Linked DNA regions of Flexistipes sp.. The protein of the gene in region 2 interacts with the protein of the main gene of each other region in a pairwise test. Links are inferred from orthologs where the notes say so. Each region holds a gene or a part of one and is shown on either strand. Other genes may lie near its edges.

What was found.
Region 1: the proteins of rlmN (region 2) and ftsZ interact in binary tests that used the Escherichia coli proteins (3 or more experiments, as listed by UniProt). The link is inferred for Flexistipes sp. from one-to-one orthologs.

What each region holds. Positions count from the first base shown.
Region 1 is NZ_JAXKVW010000005.1:40,116-49,952, forward strand. Bases 1,640-4,474 are described here. They hold ftsZ (cell division protein FtsZ), read left to right. Parts: upstream 1,640-2,407; coding sequence 2,408-3,541; downstream 3,542-4,474. Other genes in these bases: ftsA (cell division protein FtsA), read left to right, coding at 1,640-2,387; UMU13_RS05165 (glycosyltransferase), read left to right, coding at 3,550-4,474. Outside these bases: UMU13_RS05145 (D-alanine--D-alanine ligase), read left to right, coding at 1-492; UMU13_RS05150 (cell division protein FtsQ/DivIB), read left to right, coding at 485-1,168; more of ftsA, read left to right, coding at 1,155-1,639; more of UMU13_RS05165, read left to right, coding at 4,475-4,611; Holliday junction branch migration protein RuvA, read right to left, coding at 4,841-5,413; crossover junction endodeoxyribonuclease RuvC, read right to left, coding at 5,403-5,894; UMU13_RS05180 (YebC/PmpR family DNA-binding transcriptional regulator), read right to left, coding at 5,897-6,640; UMU13_RS05185 (desulfoferrodoxin FeS4 iron-binding domain-containing protein), read right to left, coding at 6,790-6,909; UMU13_RS05190 (hypothetical protein), read left to right, coding at 7,013-7,183; UMU13_RS05195 (response regulator), read left to right, coding at 7,185-7,532; UMU13_RS05200 (biotin--[acetyl-CoA-carboxylase] ligase), read left to right, coding at 7,525-8,286; UMU13_RS05205 (type III pantothenate kinase), read left to right, coding at 8,270-9,046; UMU13_RS05210 (tetratricopeptide repeat protein), read left to right, coding at 9,027-9,773; UMU13_RS05215 (RodZ domain-containing protein), read left to right, coding at 9,766-9,837. UniProt on the Escherichia coli protein: Essential cell division protein that forms a contractile ring structure (Z ring) at the future cell division site. The regulation of the ring assembly controls the timing and the location of cell division.
Region 2 is NZ_JAXKVW010000004.1:57,521-67,521, forward strand. What follows is about bases 2,023-5,021. They hold rlmN (23S rRNA (adenine(2503)-C(2))-methyltransferase RlmN), read left to right. Parts: upstream 2,023-3,001; coding sequence 3,002-4,042; downstream 4,043-5,021. Other genes in these bases: UMU13_RS04415 (GGDEF domain-containing protein), read left to right, coding at 2,023-3,005; UMU13_RS04425 (MerR family transcriptional regulator), read right to left, coding at 4,072-4,401; UMU13_RS04430 (integration host factor subunit alpha), read right to left, coding at 4,394-4,669. Outside these bases: UMU13_RS04410 (ATP-binding protein), read left to right, coding at 147-1,634; more of UMU13_RS04415, read left to right, coding at 1,677-2,022; UMU13_RS04435 (hypothetical protein), read right to left, coding at 5,048-5,866; fusA (elongation factor G), read right to left, coding at 5,917-7,998; FtsH protease activity modulator HflK, read left to right, coding at 8,554-9,546; protease modulator HflC, read left to right, coding at 9,543-10,001.

The DNA.
Region 1 (9,837 bases), on a different replicon or contig from region 2:
AGAGAGGGGTCTACAATAGGTATATCAATTGTAAAACAGGAAGGTGAGTATAAAAGAGCTCTGAAGATTGCCGCCCAATATGACGGCAAAATAGTTGTGGAAAAATTCTTAGACGGAAAAGAGATTACAGTGGGTATTTTAGGAGACAAGGCACTGCCGCCGATCTGGATAAAACCGGAGAGCGGTTTTTACGACTATGAGTCCAAATACACCAAAGGAAAAACCGAATACCTTTTTAATACAGGGTGCACAGAGAAGGAAACGGCTGAAATTAAAGATACGGCACTCAGGGCTTTTAATGCCGCAGGGTGCACAGGATACGGGAGAGTGGATTTTATCTATAAGGAAAACACACCGTATATACTTGAAATAAACACATTGCCGGGGATGACAGAGACGAGCCTTTTGCCGCAGGCAGCAGCCGAAGCTGGAATAAATTTTGAAGAACTTGTGGAGGAAATACTATACACGAGTGGAGAATTGCATGGTTAAATTTTATCTGAAAGCTGTTTTTATGATTGCAATGTTACTGCTTATCGCTTTTTGGGCTTATCCTAATGTCAAAGAAATGATTTTCAGCTCCGATTACTTTGATGTGAAAAATATAGAAATCTCCGGTGTAATCAATGGAAACGGAGAAAGACTTAAAAAAATGTATGAAAAACACCTGGGTGAGAACCTTTTCAAGTTTGATGTAAGGGCTGAAAAAATAACCAAAGACAAATGGATTGAAAGAGTGGAAATAAAACGTATCTGGCCATCCACGGTAAAAATAATTGTCTATGAAAATAAGGGGTTATTTACATGTAAAAATGATAGCGAGTGTTTTGTTTACACGTATAACTCCAAAAAAATACAGGTAAAATGCAGTGAGAATGATATGAGTGTGTTTATGAAAGATACCGTTGGCTCATCCTATTTAGAAAATTTTGCTGAAATCTATAAAAAGGGCTCGCTGAATAATTATAGAAAGATTGTTTTAAAAGAATCCTATTTCACAATATACAAAGATAGTTATGAAATAAAAGGCTCATACAGTCCTGATGCTTTTTTAAAAGCGTACCGGCTAAAGGACTTTTTGACAGAGAGATATTCATCCCTTGAATATCTTGATTTAAGAGTGCCTGAGAAAATTTATGTAAAAGGGGTGCTGAATGAAGCAGGATAATATTTATGCAGGTTTAGATATAGGGACCACTAAAATCTGTGCAGTAATCGGCCGAAAAAATAATGATGACAGTTTGGATATAATCGGCCTTGGTTGTGTGCCGAGCTCCGGTTTAAGAAAAGGAGTGGTGATTAATATTGACGGTACTGTTAAAGCTATAATTGAGGCTTTAAGAGAAGCCGAAAGAATGGCCGGTGTTCAGGTTAAGAACGTTTGTGCAGGTATTGCAGGAGGACACGTTAAAAGTTTTAATTCAAGAGGAATAATTGCCGTAAAAAACAGAGAAGTGAGCAGGAAAGATGTGGAAAGAGCCATTGAATCCGCTTCTGCAGTTGATGTACCTATCGGCAGTGAAGTCCTTCATGTTATTCCTCAGCAGTTTATTCTGGACGGACAAACGGAGATAAAGGACCCGATAGGTATGAACGGTGTTAGGCTTGAAGTGGATGTTCATATTGTTACCGGAGCGGTGAGCAGTGCCCAGAATATTTTAAAGAGTTGCGAAAGGGCGGGAATTTCAGTGGATGATATTGTTCTTGAGCAGCTTGCTTCCAGCGAAGCCGTGTTGTCGGAAGATGAAAAGGAGATAGGTGTATGCCTTATCGATGGAGGAGGCGGCACGACAGATATGGCTGTTTATAAACGGAATGCGGTTTACCATACAGCTGTTCTTTCCATTGGCGGGAATAATTTTACCAGGGACTTATCTATTGGATTGAATACACCGGAATCTGAAGCAGAGAAGGTTAAAAAGGAGCACGGTTGTGTCTGGATGGACTTTGTTTCAGAAGATGAAGTCATAAATGTACCTTCAGTGGGCGGAAGACCTCCCAGAAAAATTTCAAGACCTGTGCTGACCCAAATTCTGCAGGCGAGAAGTGAGGAAATTTTCCAGATGTTTCTGGGAGAACTGCAGAAAAAGCAGCTTCTTGAAATACTGGGTGCCGGGATTGTGGTAACCGGCGGTATTTCAAACCTTGAGGGGATTGAATATCTGGCCTCTTCAATTTTTGAGGTACCGGTCAGGGTAGGCAGGCCTCAGGGCATCGGTGGTTTGACTGATATTGTGGAAAATCCTGTTTATGCAACAGGTGTTGGTCTTACTCTGCATGCTGCCAAAAAGGGGCACCAACAGGTGAAAATTTCCAGAGGAAGCGATGAGAAAGTATTCAGAAAAGTTCTGGATAGAATGAAAAGCTGGTTTGGAGAGTTTTTCTAAACTTTACGGGGGTGAATATTATGTTTGAATTTCAGGAAATTGCACAAGGTGCAGTTATTAAGGTAATCGGCGTTGGTGGAGCCGGCGGAAATGCCATCACCAACATGATTAAAGCCGGTATTGATGGTGTGGATTTTATTTCTGCTAATACCGATGCTCAGGCTTTGTCTAAAAACAGGGCACCGCTTAAAATTCAGCTGGGAACACAGCTGACCAAAGGGCTGGGAGCGGGCGGAAATCCCGAAGTGGGAAGAAAGGCCGCTGTTGAGGATGCCGAAGCTATTGAAGATGCACTCAGGGGCTCAGATCTTGTCTTTATTACTGCCGGAATGGGCGGTGGTACTGGCACCGGTTCAGCTCCTGTTATTGCAAGTATTGCAAAAGACCTGGGGGCGCTAACTGTTGCCGTTGTTTCTAAGCCGTTTTACTGGGAAGGAAAACGGAGGAATGAATTTGCAGACCAGGGGATGAAGTTCCTGAAGGAGCATGTGGATACATTTATCGTGGTTCCCAATGACAGGCTTCTGGATATTATCGACAAAACCACTTCGTTTCAGGAAGCTTTCAGAATTGCCGATGATGTACTAAGACAGGGTGTGCAGGGTATCTCGGATACAATTAACAGCGATGGATATATCAATGTGGATTTTGCCGATGTTAAAGCAATTATGAGCTCCCGGGGAATGGCACTTATGGGCATAGGTGAAGCATCAGGAGAGAGCAGGGATGAAGAAGCTGCCAAACGTGCACTGATGAGTCCTCTGCTTGCAGATGCCGATATAAGAGGTTCCCAGGGCATTCTGATTAATATTACGGGTGGAAGCGATTTGACCATGTTTGAAATCCAGAATATAGCTCAGCTTATCTATGAAAATGCCGGTGAAGATGCTGCAATTTACAAAGGTGTGGTTATTGATGAGAATATGGAAGGTAAAATCAAAGTTACTATTGTTGCAACCGGTATAGGCAAGGTTAAGGAAAGTACAAAAACTGTTAATCTGGATGAATATGTGAAAAAATCCACGCCTGAGAGTTCATCAATCATTAAAAAGGTCAACAATATAAAGAAAATGGACAGAGGGTTAAAGACGCTGGACGATTTTGATGAGGAGGAATTTGAGATTCCCACTTATCTGAGGAAGCAGGCTGATTAAGCGGCAGAATGAGATTTTTGCATGTTGTGAATGTCAGATGGTACAATGCTACTGCCTGGTATGCCGTAAATCTTTCAAGAATTTTGAAAGGTTATGGACATGATGTCATTGTCCTCGGTTTACCAGGCACACCCCCGATGGATAAAGCCGGGCAGTATTCTCTTGAAACTGTCGGACTGGATCTGAATTCGAATAATCCACTGAAAGTTTTTCGTAATATCTGCGAAGTGAATAAGCTTTTAAAACGTTTTAATCCTGACGTTGTGAACTGTCACCGCGGGGAGTTTTTCTGGTATTTTGCCTTTAAGAAAGTTCTCGGCAAAAAATCTTTTAAACTTATTCGTACAAGGGGCGATACCCGCGAGCCCAAAAAGGGATTTTTTAATTATTTTGTTCACTCTGTTTGCGACAGAATTATTACATCTGCGGAAATTATAAAAAACAAATATGTGGAAAATCTTGGAGTCAGCCCGTCAAAAATCAGTGTTGTCTACGGAGGGGTTGATGATAAAAAATTTATTTATAGTGAAAAAGGAAGAGCGAGGGTAAGAGAAGAAATGGGTTTTGGCGAAAAGGATTATGTTGTGGGGATTGTGGGCAGGTTTGATTATGTTAAGGGTCATGAGAATCTGATAAAGGCTGTAGGCAAGCTTTATTATGCCAAGGGGATGGAGAATATACGTCTTGTTTTGATTGGTTATGAAACTAATCTGTCAAATGAGGATATAAAGAACCTTTTAAAGGAAAACGGAATCGAAAAAATATCAGTAATAACAGGATACAGGGAAGACATTGCTGACTGTCTGAGTGCATTGGATCTCGGGGTGGTTGCTTCCACCGGTTCAGAAGCCGTTTGCCGTGTGGCTTTTGAAATTATGGCCGAAGGTATCCCTGTTGTTGCTTCAGATGTCGGGGTTTTACCTGAAATAATTCCTGAAGAAAATATATATTCCAAAAACGATATTGATGGACTGGCGGATAAAATTATGCATCATTCTGATAAAACATTTTTATTTAGTGAAAAAAAATTTTACGAAGATTATATGAAAGCTGTTAACAATAATGTTTGACTGTGAAAGTGCATATGAATGTGGGAGCTTTGAATTATACAAAAACGTCATGCTGAATTTATTTCAGCATCTTGTATTATCAAGAGTTTATGAGACCCTGTGGCACCAACCTAACAGGTTGGTAAATATGTGGAACACATTAAACAAGTTCAGGGTGACAAATATGGGATTATTCAAAGCTCTCAATGTGGGAGTGAGTGGGAGTGTGAGAGAGCCTGCCGGGTTGTGGTTATTTGGAAAGTTTTTTCAGTGATTCTTTAAGAAGGGTTTCAAAATCGTCGTAATCGCCTGAAAGTTTTGTCACAATATTTTTACAGTCCTGTCTCTTGTACCCGAGATTTGCCAGAGCACTCAAAACATCCTCGGCTGCAGAGGCTTTCTGCTCCACCGGTTCAAATACCTCATCAAACTTATCCCTTAACTCCAGTACAATTCTTTCGGCAGTCTTCTTGCCTATTCCCGGAATTGTGGCAATGAGTGGATAATCATTGCTCAAAATGGCATCTTTAAGTTTTTGTGTTGATATCCCGGATAACACAGCCAGCGAAAGCTTGGGACCCACTTTGGATACTGTGTTCAACAGCAAAAAAATCCGTTTTTCCTGCTCATCCAGAAAACCGTATAAATACATACCGTCTTCTCTGATAATAAGATGGGTATAAAGCTTTACAGAGAATCCGGATTCAGGAAGAGCGGAGAAAGTATTCAGTGCAATCAGAATTTCATAAGCAATGCCGCCGGTTTCCAATACAACCTTACCGGGTTCTTTATGTACTAAGGTTCCGGAAATACTATAAAACATTGTATTTTCCTGTTAAACTCAGTCCGAGGCAAATCCCGCAGGCTAAAGCATCCGTTGCATCAAGAGGGATCTTTTTGTCAAATGTTTTACCCAAGTGAAGTTCCACCAGTTTTTTTACCTGATGTTTATCGGCTTTGCCGTATCCCACAACAGATTTTTTTATCTGCAATGCGGTGAATTCAAACATTTCAACGTTGCATCCCAACAAGGTGGCAATTATGGCTCCTCGTGTCTGTCCCAATAGAATTGCACTTTTTACATTTACCGAATAGAAAATATCTTCCACAGCAGCATACTCAGGTTTATATTCAGTGTAAAGGTTCTGCAGTGAGGAGCAAATTGTTTTAAGGCGCTCAGGCAGAGAATTTTTGGCATTGGTCTTTATTACATAGTGAGAGTTATAAGATATTTTTTTCTCATAAACGTCCAGAATGCCTATACCAGTATTGTTGAGGCCGGGATCTATTCCAAAGATAATCAACGTTATTCGTCCTCTAATTCACTGTCATCTATGTCAAAATTTGCATAAACTTCCTGAACGTCATCTAAATCTTCCAGTGCTTCAATAAGGTTAATGACTTTTTTGGCATTATCCCCTTTTACTTCTATAGTTGTTTTCGGTCTCATGGTTACTTCGGCATATTCGTATGAAATGTTTTCCGACTCAATTGTCTTTTTTACGTCTTCGTAGTCTGCGGGGTCACAAATTATTTCGTATGAGTCATCACCCGTTTCCACATCTTCGGCACCTGCATCAATAGCCAATGACATTATCTGGTCCTCTCCGACGTTGTTAAGGGGGATGCTTATTACACCTTTTTTCTCAAAAATCCAGGAAACACATCCTGCTTCACCCATATTGCCGTTTTTCTTAGCCATTGTGCTGCGTACTTCAGAAACGGTTCTGTTTTTATTGTCCGTAAGTGCCTGGACAAGTATTGCCACACCTTCCGGACCGTAGCCTTCATACATAACGTCCTCAAAGTTTGCTTCGTTACCTTCTCCCGTTCCTTTTTTTATAGCTCTGTCCACATTATCCTTAGGTAAATTAACTGCTTTTGCCTTGTCCAGTGCCATTCTCAGACGCGGGTTCATTTCAGGATCACCGCCGCCAAGCTTAGCTGCCACGGTTATCTCTTTAGCGACTTTTGTGAAAACCTTCCCTTTTTTTGCATCCTGAGCCGCTTTACGGTGTTTTATGTTTGCCCATTTACTGTGTCCTGCCAATTTTTTCCTCCGTTGATATGAACTGAATGTATGCTTATAAGAAAATTTAGCTCAAAATTCAAGATATGTTTGTATTATGTTGTAAAAGTATTGAAATGATAGAAAAAGCAGCGGCACTTTAAGAAACTGTGCCGCCGATAATGCATGGATTAATCCACTAACACCATTTCTTCTCCGCAACAAACAAGGTCACCGGCTCCATTCTCCAAAACTTCAACTTTGTTACCACATATTTCACAGTAATAAACTTCTCCCACTTCAGTAGCCATAATAACCTCCTATATTTTTTTCCCTTTTTAAGGAATTATGTTATAATTTTATATGCAAGTAAAATGTATTGCAAATGAATTTTAATTATGGTGGAAAGATTCATTGATATATTATGATTCCTTGACTGCACAAAACAGACCGTATAAAAGAGCTGTATCCTGGAATAAAACATTGCGGATTTTAAACGTCAAGGCAGAAAAGGGGATGTTGGGTAAAAAATTGGTTGCAATTTTTGTGAAAAAAGAAATATATTCTGCTTTGCAGGAGGAATAAGTTGAAAACTCTACTGATTGTTGACGATGACGACAATATAAGACTGCTGATGCGGGATGAATTCTGTGATCTGAATTACAATGTTATTACAGCCGTAAACGGTGAAGAAGCTCTGATAAGTTTTAGCGAAGAGGATGTTGATCTCGTTATACTGGATTTGCGCATGCCTAAGCTTGACGGTGTGCAATTCCTGGAGAGAATCAGAAAAACGAGCAAAGTACCTATTATCATATATACCGCAAATCCCGGTGCTTTCAATGTTGGTGATTATGAAAGTGTTGAAATGCTTACCAAATCTCCCGATACCGGAAATCTTTTGAAATTAGTTGAAACAACACTCAATGTTTGACAGAGATAAGTACAATTTATTCCTGAAAACAAAAAATTTCGGCAGAAATCTGCAGGTGTTTGATTCGCTGCAGTCCACTAATACCTATGCACTTGAACATAAGTGCCCTGTATTTTCTGCAATAACTGCGTCAAGGCAAACATCAGGCAGGGGCAGAAGCGGGCGTAGATGGGCTGATTTTGAAGGGGGAAACTTATATTTTACTTTAATTCTGCCGAAAATCGAGGGTGACCGTATACTTCCACTCAATATTTTAGCCGGTTTTGCCATGTGCGATGTTTTAAGAACTTATTTTAAATGCTACTTAAAATGGCCTAATGATATTGTATATGCGGGTAAAAAGATTGCCGGTATTTTAATTGATACGAAATTTAACGGGAATAAACTTGCAAAAATTGTTCTGGGCATCGGGGTTAATGTAAATGCAGAAAAGGTAAACAAGATTATCCCTACGGCTTCCTCAATAAAGGACGAAACGGGAAAGGATGCCGAACTGGAAAAAATTATGGCTTTATTCATGAACACATTCGAGGATTACTTCAGCAGGTTTATGAATGATGAAATAAATATTGAAAAATTATGGTACGATTATTCAGCTCATCTGAACTTACCTGTCAATATTCATATCGATAATAAAAAGACGGAAGTTCTTGAAAAAGGTATCGATTCAAATGGTGCCTTGATTGTTGCAGAAAAATCAGGTAAACTGACAAAAATTTACTCTGGTGACATAGGCTATGATTTTTGCCGTTGATATTGGCAACACCAACATAGTATTCGGGATTTTTGATAAGCAGGGCAATCTTGCAGGAAATTGCAGGTTAACAACCGATTCCATGAGAACAACCGATGAGTATGCTGCCACTATTATGCTTCTTCTTAAAAACAGGGGAATAGACTTTGATCAGCTGAGCGGAATGGTTATTTCCAGTGTTGTGCCGCCGCTTGTTTACACTTTTACTAAACTTGCCCGCAAATATTTTGATATTGAACCCATAGTTATCGGCCCCGGTATAAAAACGGGGGTACCTGTTAAATTTGAAAACCCCAAGGAAATTGGTGCTGACAGAATTGTGAATGCGGCTGCTGCGATTAAATATTATAAGGCGCCTTGTATCGTTGTTGATTTTGGAACGGCCACAACTTTTGATGTTGTGAACAGAAAGGGTGAATATATCGGAGGGGTTATCAGCCCCGGTATAAAACTTTCTGTAAATGCATTGCATTCAAAGACGGCGAAGTTGCCGGAGATTGAAATAGAAAAATGCCGGAAAGTTGTGGGAAACAGTACAACTTCATCGATGAAATCCGGAGTGTATTTCGGTTACCTCTCAATGATAGACGGCATAATAGAAAAAATTATTCAAGAGCAGTTTGAAGGCAGTTCAGTAAAGGCTGTGGCTACGGGAGGTTTAGGAAGCATTTATATTGATGAATCAAAATATATACAAGAATATGAACCCAATCTTACACTATACGGGCTGAGGTTAATTTATGAAAAGAATAGCGCTTAGTTTATTATTGATTTTCGTTATACTGGGCTGTGCGGCAAAAAATGATAATGCTTTTCAGTCGCATTACAAAATGGGGCTTGCTTATCTGAATACAGATAAGGATTATATGGCAATCAGAGAGTTTGAAAAGGCACTGAAATATAAACCAAACGATGCCAAAACACACTATGCAATTGCCACTTTTTACCTGAAGCATAACAAGTTGCTGAAAGCACAGAAATATTTAGAGAGGGCTATTGAACTGGACCCTTCCAACTCCGACTACCATAATGCATATGCTTCCACATTGGCTTCTCTTGGAAATGTTGAAAAGGCTGTAAAACAATGGAAAATTGTGCTCGAAGATCCCGGATATCCAAATCATGGAATGATTTATTACAACATGGGGTATTCCCTTTATGGAAAAGGGCGTTACGACAGAGCACTGGAGTATTTTAAGAGGGCAGTGGAAACCAACCCCCGGTTCATGTCTCCATATATGTATATGTACAGAATTTATAAAAGCTGGGAAGAGCATGATAAGGCGATAGATATTTTGAAAAAGGCGTTAAAGAGAAACCCTGTTTTTCTTCCAGCAAATCTTGAGTTGGGCAAGTATTATTACAATCAGAACAAATATGAACAGTCTGCAAAAGTTATGGAAGAAATTATAGAACTGCAGCCTGACAGTGAGGAAGCAAAAACAGCCGCTTCTTATCTGAAAAAAATGGGGCTTTATTATGAGTGATTTAGGTCATTTTCTCAGTGAGAAAAGAAAAGAGCAGGATAAGAGTATAAAGGATGTATCAAAA
Region 2 (10,001 bases):
AAGATAGTAGAATTTTTTAATTTAATCAGCTGTTTTTATGTTATATTTAAATGTAAGGTTTAGGTTTAGAAGGAATATTAATGAAAAAGAAGATTGTTACAAATGCTTATTTGTAATTTTATCATTGCGAATGAAAAGGTGCTTTGATGTACAGAATTCTTTATGCTGAAGACAATTTTGAGAACTACAAACTTGTGGAGTTTGTTCTTAAAAAAAATGGGTTCGATGTGAAAAACGCAGTGGACGGTTTGGATGTTATAGATAAAGTAGAGAGCTATAAACCTCATTTGATCATTATGGATATAGATCTTCCCAATCTTATGGGCTACGAGGTGACCTCCTGGTTAAAATCGAAAGAGGAGTATAAAGATATTCCCGTGGTTGCTCTTACAGCGGATTATTCAGGTAATTATGAAGTTGTTTCGAGGATATCCGGATGCGCTGCATATTATTCAAAACCGGTTGATCCTGTTTCTTTTGCCAGAGAAATCAAAAAATTTATAGAAACAGGTCAAAAAAACCCCGATACAAAACCTTTATCAGAGCAAATGTCAAAATCCCTTGAAAACAAAGCAAGGCAGGTACATGACCTTAATAAGCAGTTAAAAGAGTATGAAAATAGGTTCTCAGGCATACTGTCTAAACTTTCGGATATTATTGTAATAACTGACAGAGATTTTAATATCACTTATTATAACAGCAGTGCTATTGAAAAGGAAGCTTTCAGAGAACGTTACATATCCGGGATGAATTTTTTTGAATTATTCAGCTGCGTTGGTATGAATACTGAAGAATTAGGAAAAAAGCTGGAAGAAAATGGAAAACTGTCAAATATCGATATAGAGCTCCAATCTGTGGGCGGAACCGGCAGTTTTTTCCTGGCAAATTTTGACATGACAGATGATGAGGTTGTGATTTCACTGAGAGAGGTAAGCAGTGATGTGAAAAATTTTAATACTATGGATCAAGTGGATAAAATGGCAGGTTTGGGGGTGATTACATCCGGCATCATACATGAGATTAATAATCCTTTGACAGCTATTAAAACATATTTGGAAGTTTTAAAGATGAAAACAAACGATGAAACTTTGAAAGGTGTGGTTGAAAAAATTGACACGGGATTTCAAACTATAGAGAAATTAACGAACAGTCTTTTGGAGTTTGCAAAACCTTCCAGAGAAAAACCTTATCCTATAAATATCAACAATATTGTTAAAGAGGTAATGAGTTTCAGTGAATATGAAATCAGGCGGGGTAATGTTAAAATAAATTTTGATATGCAGGATGATATCCCTGTTTTTAAAGGCACTAAATCACAAATTGAGCAGGTTGTTTTAAATTTGCTTATAAATGCAAATCATGCTGTCTCTAAAAGTGAAAACCCCGAAATCACCATTAAAACTTATGAGGAAGACAGTTGTACAGTTTTTGAGGTTTCAGACAACGGACCGGGAATAAGAGAAGATATAAAAAATAGAATTTTTGAGCCTTTTTTTACCACAAAGGGCAAAGACAAAGCAACCGGGCTCGGATTAACAATGGTTAAGCAAATCGTGGAGAGACACAATGGAACTCTTGACTTTACTTCTGACGATAAAGGGACTAATTTTATTATAAAGTTTGAAAAGGAATAGTTTAGATAAATAATAACAGACACAAATTAAGAGTATTAATCTATGAACAAAATTTTTCTTCTGTGTTTTCATGATAAAAAATACCTTCAGGGTTTATTTAAAGATTTTTCCTGCGATTATGCTTTAGATAAATATGAGGCTTACAGCAAATTAATTGCAAAAAATTACAATGCCGTATTTATTTCTGAAAAATTTCTTTATAGCAACAAATTTTGTATTTCGATTTTTGTTAAGGAAATATGTTCGTTAAAACCGCCTTTGATTGTGATTTCAGAAAATTATTATTTTCTGCCGGATTTGATAAGTGTTCCGGAGAGTGATTTGCCTAAAGTTCTGAACAGTTTTACAGAAGAATTGCTGGAACCCGTCAAACATAATGAATCTGATGTTTTTCAGAACCTTGTTGTCCATATGGAGGAGCTGTTTTTAAATAAATATTTCCATGAAATGATCCTTAAAGGTTTGGAAAGTCTGGATCAGTGTTTTTTAAAGATTATAGAAGTAGTTGATATCGTTCTGCTGCCGGAATTGTTTGTGATAGGCAGAGTCACAAAAGATAAAACAGAATATTTTGTATCCCCTAATAACAGGCTGTCAAAAGATATAATAGATGAAATACTTGTAGAGAATAAACTGACTGAAGGTAAATTAGTTTTAAGAAATGAATTTAAAATAAAAGAAAAACACATCGATATTTCAGAGTTGGATTTTTTTATAAAGAAGAACATTTTGGCGGATGAAACCATATTTACTGTAATAGGTATTAAAAGGCCGGCAGCCGATGAAAATGTCAAAATCATGGCAGAGGCGCTGCAAAACCAGATAAAATCCACAATTTTTTATATATCATCACTTATAAAACAGCAGAAAATGTATATTACAGATTATTTGACAGATATTTATAATCGCAGGTTTTTTGATGAAACGGTAAAAAAAGAGCTTCAAAGAAGCAAAAGACACAGGGAAAGCTTTGTGGTGATTTTTTTCGATATTGACAGTTTTAAGGATATTAATGATAAGTATGGGCACAGTGCCGGGGATCATATTTTGGTTTCACTTACCTCTTATGTCCATTCACTGATAAGAGATTCAGATATTTTTGCAAGATTAGGCGGGGAAGAATTTGGGATTCTGCTTCCTGAGACCGAAGCGGATGGAGGGCGTTTTTTGGCTGAAAAAATCAGAAGAGAGGTTGCAGTAAAAGCCTTTGCTTTTGAATCCTCAAAAATAATCCTTACAATATCAGCCGGTGTGCTCACAGTGAAAAATTTTGAAGATGCTGATTATGATATCATTTATAAAATGTGTGATAATGCAATGTATGAAGCTAAAAGGCTTGGGAAAAACAGATTGGTGGTAAGTGAAATATGAAATTTCTGGATGATTTAAGCAGGCATAACCTCGAGTACGAAATGACTGAATTGGGAGAAAAACCTTTCAGAGGCAGGCAGCTTTACAAGTGGATGTACTCAAAAGGGGTTTTTGATTTGCAGGAAATGACCGATCTGTCTAAACAGCTTCGTCAAAAACTCGGACAGAAATATGGTTTTCGGAAAATAGACGTTATTGAAAACATACAGTCGAAAAAAGACGGATCTACAAAACTGCTTTTGGAGCTTGATGATAGCAACCGGATAGAAACTGTAATTTTAAGAGACGGTGAAAGACTTACGGGATGTGTATCCACACAGGTCGGATGCAGAATGGGGTGTTCCTTTTGCAGTACCGCCAAAATAGGACTTATAAGAAATTTAAAAATAGGGGAGATTGTTAGGCAGATAATTATTATGAACAGACTTCTCTCTGAAAAGAATGAAAAGCTTTCAAATATTGTATTTATGGGAATGGGGGAGCCTCTTGATAATCTTGATAACCTCAATGAAGCCATAAAAATAATACTTGATGAAAACGGACTTAATTTTTCTCACAGAAAAGTAACTGTTTCCACATGCGGGATGGCTGATGAACTAAATAAAATGTATGAAGAGCTGGATTCTCCTGTAAACCTTGCTGTTTCACTTAATTTTACGGACAACGAGACTCGGCAAAAATATATGCCGGTCAGTAGAAAATATCCTGTTGAGGCTTTAATCAGCACTTTAAGAAACCTTCCTTTGCAGAAAAGAAAGCGCATAACTATTGAATATGTGCTGTTGAAAAATATAAATGATAGTCAAATGGATGCAAAATATCTGGTTGAGGTCTTAAGAGGGCTGCCGGTTAAGATAAATCTTATCGTGTATAATGATTCCGATATAGGTTTTAATTCAGCTGCGGATGAAAATGTTTTAGCATTTCAGAAGGTTTTGCTGGATAAGGGTTTCTCCGCTTTTATCAGGAAGAGTCTGGGAAGTGATATTGAAGGCGCTTGCGGACAATTATACGCCAGATACAACAAGAAAATTTAACTCTCCTTACTTAGCGCTAAATTTACCGGTCAGTGTTTCAGAATATCAAGTATTCTTTCCAACTCAGATCTGACTACGCTGATAATATTGTCTTCTGCCGGATTCTGCTTTTTTGACCTTAGATTATCTTCATCCAGCCTTCTTTTGGCTCCCTCTATTGTCATTTTTTCAGTATAAAGCAGCTCTTTTATCTGTTCCAAAGTTTTAAGGTGATCTTTTGTGTAGTACCTGTGATTTGAACCGAATTTAACCGGTCTAAGCTGCCTGAACTCCTTTTCCCAAAAACGAATAATAGACGGCTTCAGACCAGTGATATCGCAAACTTCACCAATTTTATAATAAAGCTTGGCTTTATGCATTTACCTCTTCTTTAAATATCTGGCTGGGTCTGAAAACGACGACCGTTCTTGGTTCAATAACGGTTTCCACACCGGTTTTGGGGTTCCTGCCGATCCTTCTGCCTCTCACTTTGACGTCAAAATTTCCGAATCCTGAAATTTTAACGTTGTTTTTGTTAAGAATTTCATCTTTCATAATTTCAAAAACACTGTCCACAACATCAGATATGTCTTTTTTTGTAATACCTAAAGATTCGTAAATGTTTTCAACTATATCCGCTTTTGTCATAATACACCCCCTGCTTATTGTAATTTTATCTAAATATTTCTTTATCGTCAATAGTTTTCACTAATTATCAATAATTAAACATGCAAATTATTGCTTACTGATAAAACTTCCTAAAAACGGCCGAAATTATGCATTACTAATTCAAGTTTCGCACTTCGTTTTGTCTAGCATTCGCTTCTGGCGAATATATAGAATGTTAAACATATTTACCAGTCTAAAAGACTGGTGCTAGCCATAGGCATCCTTGCGAAACCCTGTGGAAACAGGGTTGTGGCAATCTCAGAATAAGAAAAGTAGAGAGATTGCTTCGTCGTTTTCACTCCTCGCAAAGACGTGAAAACAGTGTAATTGCGAAACTTGGTTTACTAATATAAATTTTTATTTTATCTCTTCTGCAAATTCTTTAGCTTTATTTATACTTTCAAAGCCTTCGATTTTAACATTATATTCTTCATTCATAATATTTTCTTTTTTTATAAAAAATTTACCTTCCCTTTCTTTGGCAAAATTTACTGCTTCGCCTTTATCTGCAAATGTTGCAATTGTTTTAACTTTGATATCGCCTATCTTGATATCAGAATTTACATCTGCCACATACACGCGCCACAGTTGTTTTTCCGTCTGTAACTGTAAGGTTTTTGATACTTTTACACCAAAAGTTTCACTTAATTTTTGCACTTTATCTATTTTGTTTTTATCCAGTCCTTTTACTATAATAACATAAGATTTTGTATTTTGCTGTTCTTTTTTATTTTTTATCGGTTTTATTGAGGATGAAGGCATGTCTGCCCTTGTACTATCTTTTGAAGAACTGGATTTTTTTGCCGCATTTGTTTTAACAGATTTTTGTTCTTTATCGTTTATTTCCCTACTATCATTATCAATGGTAACTGGTATAACCTCTTTTTTTACAATTTGTTCTTTGACCGGGGGACTTTTTCTGGCTATTTCTGTTCGGTCACTTGTCTGAATCTTGCTGTCCATTACGGATATTGTTGTCAGTAAGCTGTACTGGCTCAATGCAAACAGAATCAGCAAAAATAGCAGTACCGGCAAGTAAACTTTTGGGTTTGTGTATAAATTAATAAAAAACTTTTTGAACAGAGCCTTTTTATCTGAAATTTCTGTTTCATTCTCAATCCTGTATATCTCTGAAAAACTTTTATCAAAATATTTAAGGAGATTTATGTCAATCATAGTAATAAAAAGCCTCTGTATAAGCAATTATACAGAGGCACGAATATTTATTATTGCTGTTCAACTTTAGACTGCTCTTTAACTTTTTCCACCACATGCGACGGCGCCTCTTCATAGTGGGAAAATTCAATTGTAAACATTCCCCTGCCGCCTGTCATACTTCTTAGGTCAGGTGCATATTTTAAAATTTCACCCATAGGCACCTGAGCTGTAATATGCTGACCTGTGGTTTGTGGCTCAACATTCTGGACACGCCCCCTTCGGGAGTTAAGATCTCCTATTACTGTACCCACAGTTTCTTCCGGAACGAAAATATCCATATTTACAATGGGTTCCAGAAGTACTGGTTTGGCTTCCATTGCAACCTTTTTGAATGCCATTGATGCTGCAATTTTAAAAGCCATTTCTGATGAGTCCACAGAATGATAAGATCCGTCGTACAAGGTGACTTTAAAATCAATAAGGGGATACCCGGCCAGTACACCTTCCAGCGCAGCTTCCCTGATACCTTTTTCAACAGCCGGAATATAGCCTTTCGGAATAACGCCGCCCACAATTTTATCAATAAATTCTATGCCTCCGCCCCTTTCATTGGGTTCCATTTCAATCCAGACATCACCATACTGTCCGCGTCCCCCGGATTGTTTCTTATATTTTCCCTGCCCTTTGGCACTTATTTTTAAGGTTTCTTTGTAGGGGACTTTAGGGGTTTTCAAGTCCACATCAACGTTGAATTTTTTCTTAAGTTTCTCTGTTACAACCTCTATATGCATCTGCCCCATACCGCTTAGAATCTGTTCTCCGGTTTGTTCGTCTCTGGTGACCCTAATGCCCAAGTCCTCTTCCATCAGCCTGTGTAAACCTGTACTGACTTTTTCTTCGTCTTCTTTGGATTTTGGTACAAGTGAAAAGGATAGAACAGGTTCTGCAAGAGTCACCGGATCTATAATACAGCTCTCTTTCTTATTGGAGCAAAGTGTATCAAATGTTTCTGTAAATTTCAATTTGTTCACCATGGCAATCTGTCCGGCCACAACTTTATCTGTTTTAACGAAATTTTTACCCTGAAGCAGGTAAAGCTGAGTAATTTTTTCCACTTCATCCTTGCTTGCATTGTACACATCTGTGTCATTGGTTATTTCACCAGAATAAACTCTGAAAATAGATAATTTGCCGGAAAAAGGGTCGATAAAAGTTTTGAAAACATAAGCCACAAAATCTTTATTTTCCGGATCCAGCATTACTTCCTCACCGGTTTTCTTGTTTTTGGCAACTTTCTGTTCCCTTTCAAGTGGTGAGGGCATAAAATTTATTATTGATTCAAGCAGAAATTTACTTCCCACATTTTTTACTGCTGAGCCGCATATAACCGGTATAAACCTTTTGGCTATCGTGGCTTCACGTATACCTTTTAAAATTTCTTCTTCGGAAAACTCCTCTCCTTCAAGATACTTTTCAATCAATTCGTCGTCTGTTTCACTGATAGCTTCCAGCAGTTTATTTCTTTGACTCTCTACAGCTTCCTTCATGTCAGCCGGGATATCTATTTCCTTAAATTCTGCAGTTGGCTCACTGGGATATTCATAGGCTTTCTGTTTTATAAGATCTACAATACCCCTAAATGATTCTTCTTTTCCGATTGGCAGGTAAAGGGGAATGGGTGTGATACCGAAAGATTGTTCAATGTCCCCCAATGTGCGGTAAAAGTCCGCTCTTTCTTTGTCCATTTTGTTGACAAAAATTATCTTGGCAAGGTCGAAATCATCTGCAAAATTCCAGACACGCTCTGTTTCGGCTTTAATGCCGCTTATTGCACTGGCAATGACAACAGCTCCTCCAACCGCTGAAAGGGCTGATTTTGTTTCATGGAGGAAATTACCGTATCCGGGGGTATCAACAAGATTAAGCAGATGTTTATTCCATTCAATTGAGCATAATTTGGGATTTATAGTAATCTTCCTGTTTATTTCCACCTGATCAAAATCCATTATACTTGTTCCGTTATCTACACTGCCGATTCTTTTGGTGGCTTTTGCATTAAACAGGATTGCTTCTATTAAACTTGTTTTTCCTGCTCCTCCATGTGAAATAAAAGCTACATTTCTGATGTTTTTCACTTCGTCAACCTGCATACGTTACCTCCCAATAGTTTTGGAGCTTTTTATTATGGTCATAAAAGCTCTGCTTTTATTTTATTAATTCAAGTTTCGCACTTCGTTTTGTCTAGCATTCGCCTCTGGCGAATATATAGAATGTTAAACATATTTACCAGTCTAAAAGACTGGTGCTAGCCATAGGCATCCTTGCGACCGCCCACTTAACGCCTTAAGTGGGCGGGTGGCAATCTCAAAACAAGAAAAATAGAGAGATTGCTTCGTTGTTTTCACTCCCTGCCCTGTTAAATGCCACAGGCAATCAGCGAAGCTGATATTTAACAGGGTGAACAAAGACGTGAAAACAGTGTAAGTGCGAAACTTGAATTATTAATACTTTACTATAAAACTTTTTCATTTACTTTACCAAACATTTTTATAACCTTCAATATTTTTGAGCGAAAATTGCCTTTAACTTCCTTTTTTAATCAGTCTTAACAAATAACAGGCCAATACATCAGTTATATTATAAACCATGATTGATTTTACTGGTATACTTCTATATGATTCGGTTACAATTTATGGAGGTACTATATGAGTGAAGAAAAAGATCCGTGGGGTATGGATAAGTATAAATTTAATATTCCTAATCTCCCCAAGTTTAAATTTAAAAAATCACTAATTCTTCCGATACTTCTCGTTATCATCATAATTTGGATGCTGACGGGAATCTATCTGGTGGATGCCAATCAACAGGCTGTAGTAAAACGATTCGGTGAAGTAGCCAGAGTCGTGGGGCCCGGTCCGCACTATCATTTCCCTTATCCTATTGAAACGGTAAATAAAGCCGATGTCACAGATGTTCACAGACTGGAGATTGGCTATAGAAGCTACGAAAATGGTGAATCCAGACTTATTGAAGATGAAGCGCAGATGCTCACCGGAGATGAAAATATTGTCAATCTGGATGTTATAGTACAGTACAGGATCGGTGATATTGTTAAATATTTGTATAATATACAGGGTGTCGTTTCTACAATTAAGCAGGTGTCAGAATCAAGTATGAGGGAAATTGTGGGTAAACAGAAAATCGATTATATTCTTACTGTTGGCAAAGATGAGATTCAGATAAAAGCTCATGAAATGATTCAAAACATACTCAGGGAATACAATGCAGGTATCCAGATCGTGGCTGTGCAGCTGCAGAATGTTAACCCCCCTGATGAAGTGGTATCCGCTTTCAGGGATGTTGCGAGCGCCAGAGAAGATAAAAGCAGGTTTATTAACGAGGCTGAAGCTTATGCCAACCAGGTTATCCCCCAAGCCAGGGGTACTGCAGCTTCCATGATTCTTGATGCTGAAGCATACAGAGAGGAGAAGGTGAAAAGAGCTTTAGGGGATGCCGATAGATTTAGTGAAATTCTTAAAAATTACGAACAAGCTCCTCAGCTAACGAGAAAAAGGCTTTATCTTGATAAAATGGAAGAGGTTATAGGCAAAAGTGATTTTCATGTTTTTGATTCTCAGATTTCTGACATCAATACATTTATAGGTCTTGAGAATCTTAAAGGGAGTGTGAATAAATGAAAAAAATAATTTCAATCGCAGGTGTCCTGCTAATACTTGCCGTAATGCTTATTGGCGGAGCTTTTTATATTGTGAACGTTGACCAGCAGGTTGTTGTTACTTATTTGGGTAAACCTGTGAAAAACATAAAAAAACCTGGTTTGTATGTGAAAATCCCATTTTTGCAGCAAGCCACATATTTTTCCAAAAAAATACTGGATTATGATGCTGATCCGAGGATCGTGATTACAGAGGATAAGAAAAACCTCCTTCTGGACAATTATTGTAAATGGCGCATTGCAGATCCTTTGAAATTTTTCCAGGCTGTGAGAACAACGAACGGTGCCATGTCAAGACTTGATGATATTATTTACTCGGAAATACGGGTTGAGCTGGGAAATCACACTCTCTCGGAGGTCATTGCTGACAACAGAGCCGAAATTATGAAAAATGTAACAAAAGCTTCTAAGAAAAAA